2 regions of the Duganella vulcania genome follow, and region 1 is predicted to be linked to the other one. Evidence: predicted binding sites of a transcription regulator. Region 1 holds the regulator's gene; the other holds the start of a gene.
What was found. The regulator NrdR, encoded in region 1, represses ribonucleotide reductase genes. The targets are predictions, from matches to a motif close to CACNANATNTNGTG.

Region 1 (4,759 bases):
GACGCGCCGTTCGCCCAGTCCGTCGCTGGCCGCGTGCGGCGGCGGTGCCTGGTCCAGCATCGCCTGCTGCGCGGCCGACAGGTCGGGCCAAGTAAATGGGATCCCACTCAATCTGCCGTCGCCCTGGACGATGGCCGTGTAAAGATTGCGCGCGTCGGGTGCCGGCAAGGGCGGCCGTCCCGGCGCACCGGTCAAGATTGCGCCGGCATCCCACAGCACGGTTCCCGGCACGGCCATGCCGGCCGGCGGCAAGCTGCTGCGTTCAAAGTGACCACCACTGTCGCCTGCGTCCAGCGTCGCGCTAAGCAAGTCGCCAGCAAGCGGCGAGGCCGGCGGCGGGCCAGACGACGCTGCAACGCCGACGGTCGCAGTCACCAATAGCGACGTGCCAGCCATCCGTGCCCCCGCAGCGGGGGTGGCGGCGCGACAGGCAACAGTCAGGGGCTCGCTGCCGATATTGATCAGCGGAGGTGCGGCGCGCACGCCAGAGGCCAGCGTCGGCAGCAGCATCAACAGCAAGGCGATCAAGACCCATGACCACATGCGTCCACGCCCAGGCATCGCTATTTGCATATCCCCTCCTCACTCCGGCTTGCTGTACACGGTTTGCAAGACCACTTCCGTTCCCGGCCGCGCCCCGAAGCCGATCACCGTCACACGGTAGCAATAGCTGACAGCCGACGCATCCTCGCCCGGCTGATGGCACGCCATGCGCTCGACCAGATAACGCGGCTTCCTGAACGGCAGCATGCCCTCCGCCGTCAGCATCTCCGCTCCCGTGTGTTCGCCAAAACCCACCGTGCAGGCGCCACCGTCCTCCGCCCCGGATAGATCCACCCGCTGCCACGCGGGCGCCACGTCGCAGGCGCTGACCGCCGCCGTGCCGGATTGAATATCGCGCTCCGCATCTGCCAAGGCATCCTCCGCCGCTTGCAACGCCACTTCCCGATCACGCTCGCCGCGCGACGCCTTCTCGCCCTGCAAGCTCATTTGCGCCGCCGACACCCCCAGCAACATCACCAGGATCAGCATCATCAGGCACATCAACACGGCAACGCCCCGCTGCCCTCGCCGTACCATGACTAGCCGCTCCGGTTACGCAACGCCACCGTCATGCCGACCACCCTGCGCGCCCGCGCACGCTGCGACGCCGGCAGGCTCGCCTCCACAATGCGCACACCCTCGTCATCAGTGTGCGCATCGGAATACGCGGGGCCGAACAGGTCGTATTGCGCCGCTCCCGTATCGGCGCGCGTGTTGATCTCGCCGTGCAGCAGCAAAGCCACCCGGACGCTACACACGCGCTTCCAGAACGTCTTGCGGTGGAAGTCGCGCACGCGTTCGTCAGCCGTTGCGCCAGTCAGCACCAACGCAGCATCCATCGCATCGATGCCGCTGGCGTTGAGATAGGTATTGGGCACACCGTCAGCCGGCACATCGGTATCGAGCCCGTACAGCACCTGAAAAGAATCGACGCCGCGCACGATGGCGTCCGCGCCCCAACCGGCAGCGCCCCGGTACTTGCAGCGCAATTCGGTCTCGCCGGCACCATCGTCGGCAACGTAGAAGATGCTCCAGCCGCGCGCATCGGGCGCGTCGGACGCGGCCACGCCGAAGCCCGCGCAATTGAGATTGGAACCGTCGCCATTGCTGCCCACTCCAGAACCGGAGAGCCGCAAGGCCAGCACATCGCTGCCGTGCGCCACCGGCGGCAACCGTCCCGAGATATCCGCGCTGCCCCGGCTGATGCTGCGCGCATCCAGCCCGGCAACGGACGCCGGCGCCGCATCATCCAGTTCTACCGGCGCGGCCTTGCCGTCCCAGTTGACATAGGCGCCCTGCCGTATCGAGCGCGCCAGGATGTCGAGCGCATGGCGGCCGCCATCGTTCAGCCCGACGTAATCGTCGTGATTGCGGTAACTGCTGCCGGCCGACAGCAGCAGGCCGCTGGCCAGCAAAGTCACGATCAAGCCCAGCGTCACCGCGATGGCGAACTCGACGATAGTCCAGCCGGGAGCAAGACGCGCATTCATCGCGTCGCCCCAACGACCAGCGCCAGCGCCGGTGCGAAATCGCCGCCCGCATCCTTGCGCGGCGCGCCGTCAGGATTCTTTTCGCGCCATCCGACCTTGACCACCACCGGCGCACCCACCCCGCCGCCGCAAGCCCAGGCCGCCTTGCCGCCACCATCGCGACACACGCGCAGCCGCCCCGCCGGCAGATACTGGCTCACCTGCATTTTTGCTTCATACAGATCAAACATCGCCATCTGCGCGCTATCGCACGCGCCGCCGTAGCACAGCGCCGACGGCGCCGGCGGATGAGGTTCCGCCAGCGCATCGTAATCAAGCAACAGGTAGGGATTGGCGCCATCGGCCAGATGCATCTGTGCGGCGTTGGCGCGCATGCGTTCAGCCAGGCCAGCCGCCACGTAGCCCGCCTGCGACAACAGCGCCGCCTGATGCCGCGCGCGCAGCGCGGACAACTGCATCGCCACGCCGCCGACAATGCCAAACGCCAGCAACAGCACGGCGATGAGGATTTCCAGCAGCGTAAAGCCCGGCATATAAGCGCGCGTGCGCATCGCACACCTCCGCAAGTCGACGAGGACAGTGCTAGAAGTTAGCAGCGACTGCTGCTGAGAGTATGAGGCGTATCAAAGGTGCGCCAGCCATGGGCCGGCGGATGACGTGCGGGAAACTCGCGCGGGAAACTAAGCCTTGCGCGGCTTGCGTTCCTGCCCGACTTCGGCAATGGCGTCCTGGAACTCGGCCAGGTCTTCGAAGTTTTTGTAGACCGATGCAAAACGGATATACGCGATCTTGTCGAGGCGCTTCAGCTCCTGCATCACCAGCTCGCCGATGTAGCCGGTATCGACCTCGCGCTGTCCGCTGGTCAGCAGCTTTTCCTCGATCGACAATATCGCCGCATCGACGGCGGGCGCCGCCACGGGGCGCTTGCGCAAGGCCAGCGTCAGGCTGCCGCGCAGCTTGGCCGACGAATACTCGGTACGGCTGCCGTTCTTCTTGACCACATACGGCATCACCAGCTCGATGCGCTCATACGTGGTAAATCGTTTATCGCATTTTCCGCAGCGCCGGCGCCGGCGTATGGCGTCCCCCTCCTCGGATACACGCGTATCGAGAACCTGGGTTTCTTCATGCTGGCAAAACGGACATTTCATATTGGCGCTATTCGATGACGCGACACCGGCACAGGCCGGCGTCGCGGTGCTACAGATTACTTGGCGTAGACAGGGAACTTGTCAGCCAGAACCTTGACGGCCGCTTTCACGCGGTCGATGGTCGCTGCGTCGTGCGGGTTGTCCAGCACGTCGGCGATCAGGTTGCCGACTTGTTCCGCTTCCGCTTCCTTGAACCCGCGGGTGGTGAAGGCAGGCGAACCCAGACGAATACCCGAAGTCACGAATGGCTTCTGTGGATCGTTAGGGATGCCGTTCTTGTTGCAGGTCATGTGGGCCGCGCCCAGGATCGCTTCCGCTTCCTTGCCGGTCAGGTTCTTCGGACGCAGGTCCACCAGCATCACGTGCGACTCGGTGCCGCCGGAAACGATGCGCAGGCCGCGCTTGATCAGGGTCTTGGCCAGCACGTCGGCGTTGATGACGACCTGTTGCTGGTAAGCCTTGAACTCAGGCGTCAGCGCTTCCTTGAACGCGACGGCCTTGCCGGCGATCACGTGCATCAGCGGGCCGCCCTGGATGCCTGGGAAGATGGCCGAGTTGATGATCTTCTCGTGCTCTGCCTTCATCAGGATGATGCCGCCGCGCGGGCCGCGCAGCGATTTGTGCGTGGTCGAGGTGACGAAGTCGGCGTGCGGCACAGGGTTGGGATACAGGCCGGCGGCGATCAGGCCGGCGTAGTGCGCCATGTCGACCATGAAGTAGGCGCCAACCGCCTTGGCGACAGCGGCGAAGCGCTCGAAGTCGATCTTTTTCGAGAACGCCGAGGCGCCGGCGATGATCAGCTTAGGCTTGTGTTCCTTGGCCAGCGCTTCCATCGCGACGTAGTCGATGTCCTCTTCCGGGGTCAGGCCGTAGGAAACGACGTTGAACCATTTGCCGGACATGTTCAGCGGCATGCCGTGGGTCAGGTGGCCGCCTTCGGCCAGCGACATGCCCATGATGGTGTCGCCTGGTTTCAGCACGGCGAAGAACACGCCCTGGTTGGCCTGCGAGCCCGAGTTAGGCTGCACGTTGGCCGCTTCCGCGCCGAACAGCTGCTTGACGCGGTCGATCGCCAGTTGCTCGACAACGTCGACGTATTCGCAACCACCGTAGTAGCGCTTGCCTGGGTAGCCTTCGGCGTATTTATTGGTCAGCTGGGAACCCTGCGCTTCCATGACGGCTGGCGAGGTGTAGTTTTCCGAAGCGATCAGTTCGATGTGATCGTGCTGACGGGTGTTTTCTTTCTGGATGGCGCCGAACAATTCCGGGTCAACGCTGGCGAGGGTGTGATCTTTTGCGAACATGAAAAAACTCCAATCGAATTGAGTAACTTGTTACTGGCAGGTTGGATCGAATGAGGGAAGCCGATAGCGGACAGGCAGCCTCTTCGTGCATTTCCATCGATGGCTGCCCAGGCGAACGGCTGTTGAAATCTCACGTTTCCCGGTGGATGCCCACCTTTCGCCGACCGGCCGCCACGCACCAAAATGGTGATGACCGGAGCTTTTCGCCAGTTACGTGAGACGTAATGGAAGCCTGATTGTAATTTATGCGCCAGATTTGAGCAAGGAAATG
Region 2 (4,759 bases), on a different contig from region 1:
CCTTGATTGAGGTGGGTTGAAAAATCAGGCAGTGGCGGCCTGTTTGCGCGCCAGCAGGTCGGCGTCGCACTTGGGGCAATACTGATGGCTGCCGTTCAGGTAGCCATGCTTGGGACAAATCGAGAACGTCGGCGTGATGGTGATGTACGGCAGGCCGAAGCGGCTCAGCGAACGGCGCACCAGCTGGCGGCAGGCGTCCGCGCTCGACAGCGCCTCGGTCATGTACAGGTGCAGCACGGTGCCGCCGGTGTACTTGCGCTGCAGCGCATCCTGCTGCTCCAGCGCCTCGAACGGATCGTCGGTGTAGCCGACCGGCAGCTGCGACGAGTTGGTGTAGTAGGGCATCTCCGCCGTGCCCGCCTGGCGGATGGCCGGGTAGCGCTTGCGGTCTTCCTTGGCGAAGCGGTAGGTCGTGCCCTCGGCCGGCGTGGCTTCCAGGTTGTACATGTGGCCGGTCTCGGCCTGGAACTCGACCATCCGCGCGCGCACGTGGTCCAGCAGGCGCAGCGCCAGCGCGCGGCCCCATTCGGTGGTGATGTCGTGCTCGCCGCTCGGGTCGAAGTTGCGCACCATCTCGTTGATGCCGTTCACGCCCAGCGTGGAGAAGTGGTTGCGCAGCGTGCCCAGGTAGCGCTTGGTGTACGGGAACAGACCGTTGTCCATGTGGCGCTGGATCACCTTGCGCTTGATCTCCAGGCTGTCGCGGCCCAGCTCCAGCAGGCGGTCCAGCGCGGCCAGCAGGCCGGCTTCGTCGCCGCGGTGCAGGTAGCCCAGGCGCGCGCAGTTGATCGTCACCACGCCCAGCGAGCCGGTCTGCTCGGCCGAACCGAACAGGCCGTTGCCGCGCTTGAGCAACTCGCGCAGGTCCAGCTGCAGGCGGCAGCACATCGACCGTATCATGTTCGGCTTGAGCTCGGAGTTGATGAAGTTCTGGAAGTAGGGCAGGCCGTAGCGCGCCGTCATCTCGAACAGGCGCTCGGCGTTCGGGCTGTCCCACACGAAGTCTTCGGTGATGTTGTAGGTCGGGATCGGGAAGGTGAAGGCGCGGCCCTTGGCGTCGCCCGCCATCATGATCTCGATGTAGGCCTGGTTGATCATGTCCATCTCGGCTTGCAGGTCGCCGTAGGCGAACGGCATTTCCACGCCGGCGATGTGGGGGATCTGCTCGCGCAGGTCTTCCGGGCAGACCCAGTCGAAGGTCAGGTTGGTGAACGGCGTCTGGGTGCCCCAGCGCGACGGCACGTTGAGGTTGTAGATCAGCTCCTGCATGTACTGCTTGACCTCGGGATAGCTCAGGCTATCCTTGCGGATGAACGGCGCCATGTAGGTGTCGAACGAGCTGAACGCCTGCGCGCCGGCCCATTCGTTCTGCAGCGTGCCGAGGAAGTTGACGATCTGGCCGATGGCGCTGGACATGTGGCGCGGCGGGCTCGATTCGACCTTGCCGGGCACGCCGTTCAGGCCCTCGTTGAGCAGCGTGCGCAGCGACCAGCCGGCGCAGTAGCCGGCCAGCATGTCGAGGTCGTGGATGTGGATGTCCGCTTCGCGGTGGGCGCGGCCCACTTCGGGCGGATAGACGTGGTTGAGCCAGTAATTGGCGATCACCTTGCCCGAGACGTTGAGGATCAGGCCGCCCAGCGAATAGCCCTGGTTGGCGTTGGCGTTGACGCGCCAGTCCTGGCGGTCCAGGTATTCGTTGATGGAGGCGGCGACGTCGACCAGCGAGTGGCGGTCCTGGCGCAGCTTGGCGTGCTGCTCGCGGTAGACCACATACGCGCGCAGGGTTTTGCGGTAGCCGGCGTCGTACAGCACGCGCTCGACGGTGTCCTGTGCCAGCTCGACCGTCAGCGCATCCTCGGGACTTAGCGACGACAGGTGCAGCAGCGTGCACTCGGTCAGCTGGGCGGCCTCGCGGGCGTCGAACTCGCCGCTGGCGCGGCCGGCCTTGAGCAGCGCGGCTTCGATCTTCTCCAGCGCGAAAGCCTGCTCGCTGCCGTCGCGTTTGGTGATCTGCGTATGAAACAATCCTTGCATGCTTTCTCCTTGATCCCATATCTAGTTGGTTTCGATAGGTTAGGCACTAGATATGGTGTCGTCAATCAAAGTCAGCGTGATTTTCAAATTCCATGATCTGGATTGCCCTTGTGGCAGTATTGATGAGCTTGTATCGTGTGGCGACAAACGACAGGGTCGCATCGACCATACTTGATCTAAACGACGGAATAGTTCGGGAATTAGAAATGATGAAGAATGCGCTAGCTTTGCTGGCTGTGATATCGGTGCCGGTGCTTGCACAAGATCACGCGCCGGTATCATCGATCACAACCGCCACCTGGGCGCAGTACAAGGACGAATATCAGCAAAGCCCGCTCTGTGCCAAGGACGAGATCACGTTGTGGACCTGCGAGACAGGCAAGCGGGTATATTCGCTGTGTTCGTCGCATGAGGTGACTCGCACGACCGGGTACATGCAGTACCGGGCTTTCGACCACGGCAAGCTCGCGTTGACGTACCCGGCTGAGAAGAGATCGCCGCTGGGAGTGTTTGTCTACAACTCCTACGGAAGCGGCGACGCATCGGTCGAGTTCACAAACAACGGTTACGGCTATACGCTGTTTGACGCGCTTAGAGGGGATTCGTCAATCCACGTGGTAGCGCCGTCTGGCAAACAGACTGAAATAAAATGCGGCGGCAATCAAACCCTTCAGCTCAATTACTCCATGCGGCTGATGTACGACTCAGGTGTCTGGGCAGGCAACTAAACAGAATGGGGTCAAGTCTGACATTCGGACACGAGCTCTGCTGTAGTGTCGCTTACAGCAGAGCTCGTGTCCGAATGTCAGACTTGACCCCAAGTGTTGCTTTGCGCCGGTGCTAGAATGCGGCTTCACTTTTCGAAGGGAGTTCCATGCGTCGCTTTGCCTTGCTCTTGCTCTTGCTCGCTCCGATGGCCTTTGCCCAGGTCGACCTGAATGTGGCCACCTACAATCTCCGCTACGACAATCCCGACGATGGCAAGAACGTCTGGCCGGCCCGCCGTGACGCGGTGCGCGCGCTGGTGCGCTACCACGAGTTCGATCTCTGGGGCACGCAGGAGGGCCTGGCCAATCAATTGAAGGATCTGGACGCGCTGGGCGATTTTGCGCGCGTCGGCGCCGGCCGCGACGATGGCCGGGACGCCGGCGAACACTCGGCCATCTTCTACCGGAGCGCGCGCTTCGCGCTGGAAGACCACGGCGACTTCTGGCTCAGCGCCACGCCCGAGAAGCCGTCGCTGGGCTGGGATGCGCGCTGCTGCAAGCGCATCGCGACCTGGGCGCGCCTGCGCGACAAACCCACCGGCCAGGTGTTCGTCGTCCTGAACGCGCATTTCGATCATGAAGGCGTTGTGGCGCGCCGCGAGTCGGCGCAGTTGCTGCTGCAACGCGGCCGCGCGCTGGCGGGGGCATTGCCATTGATCGTGATGGGCGACTTCAACAGCACCCCGGACAGCGAAGCCTACGCCACCATCGGCGCCGCGCTGCGCGATGCAAGGGGCATCAGCCAGACGCCCCCGTATGGACCGGTGGCGACGTTCAACGACTTCGACGTCACCAGGCCGGCGCGCGAGCGCATCGATTACATCTTCCTCAGCCCGCAGTGGCAGGTGCTGCGCTACGCCGTCCTGACCGACTCGGTCGACGCGCGCTACCCATCCGACCACTTCCCGGTCGTGACGCGCCTGCGCTTGCGTTGAGCTGGCTGGCGTGCTTCGCTTGGCCGCTTAGCCGAGCTTGTTGTCGGCGATGTGGTAGTGCGGATCCTCGAACTGGTTTACTTCGACCATTTGCTTGGCCCTGCCGAGAAGTTCCAGGCAGTCCGGGCTGAGGTGGCGCAGGTGCAGGGTCTTGCCGGCCTGCTGGTAGCGCGCCGCGACGGCGTCGATGGCCTCGATCGCGGAGTGATCGACCACGCGCGCATCCCGGAACTCGATGACGACATGCTGCGGGTCGCCATCGGGCGTGAAGAGTTCGGCGAAATTGGCGGTGGAGGCGAAGAACAGGCTGCCCTTCAGTTCGTAGACCCGCCAGCCCAGATCATCGGTGCGCACCCGCGCCGAAATCTGCTTGGCGTGCTGCCAGGCGAACACCAGCGCGGCAAACACCACGCCGCACAAGACCGCGACGGCCAGGTCGGTCAATACCGTGATGATCGTGACGCCGACCACGATCACCGCGTCCTGGCGCGGAATCTTGCGCAGCGTTTGAAGGCTGCCCCATTCAAACGTCTTTTCGCACACCACGAACATCAGCCCGACCAGGGCCGCCACCGGTATCATCTCGATCCAGTGCGACAGGAACAGGATGAAGGCCAGCAGGAAGACCGCCGCCACGATCCCGGACAGCCGCATGCGCGCGCCGTTGTTAATGTTGATCATGCTCTGGCCGATCATCGCGCAGCCTCCCATCGTGGCGAAGAAGCCGGCGACGAAGTTGGCGGCGCCCTGGGCCATCGATTCACGGTTGGGCTGGCCACGGGTGCCGGTCATGGCGTCGATCAGGTTCAGCGTCAGCAGTGATTCCATCAGGCCGATGGCGGCCAGGATCAGTGAATACGGCAGGATGATGGTGAGCGTTTCCAGCGTCAGCGGCACGGCCGGAATATGGAAGTGCGGCCATCCTCCGGCGATCGATCCCATGTCCCCCACGGTCTTGGTTTCGATACCCAGGCCCGCGACCAGCGCGGCCACCACCAGGATGGCGGCCAGGGCCGACGGGAT

Region 2: a site for NrdR is predicted at 2,079-2,092, ahead of GTP90_RS29320 (ribonucleoside triphosphate reductase). Genes of this name have one in related genera too.

The regions. Positions count from the first base shown of each region.
Region 1 is NZ_WWCX01000009.1:12,817-17,575, forward strand. Features, by position in the region: gene GTP90_RS08535 (pilus assembly protein) at 1-375, opposite strand, end outside; gene GTP90_RS08540 (pilus assembly PilX family protein) at 583-1,080, opposite strand; gene GTP90_RS08545 (PilW family protein) at 1,083-2,033, opposite strand; gene pilV (type IV pilus modification protein PilV) at 2,030-2,584, opposite strand; gene nrdR (transcriptional regulator NrdR) at 2,714-3,184, opposite strand; gene glyA (serine hydroxymethyltransferase) at 3,241-4,488, opposite strand; ZMP/ZTP riboswitch at 4,587-4,712, opposite strand.
Region 2 is NZ_WWCX01000094.1:15,102-19,860, reverse strand. Features, by position in the region: gene GTP90_RS29320 (ribonucleoside triphosphate reductase) at 25-2,034, opposite strand; gene GTP90_RS29315 (hypothetical protein) at 2,241-2,762, shown strand; gene GTP90_RS29310 (endonuclease/exonuclease/phosphatase family protein) at 2,909-3,736, shown strand; gene GTP90_RS29305 (SulP family inorganic anion transporter) at 3,764-4,759, opposite strand, start outside.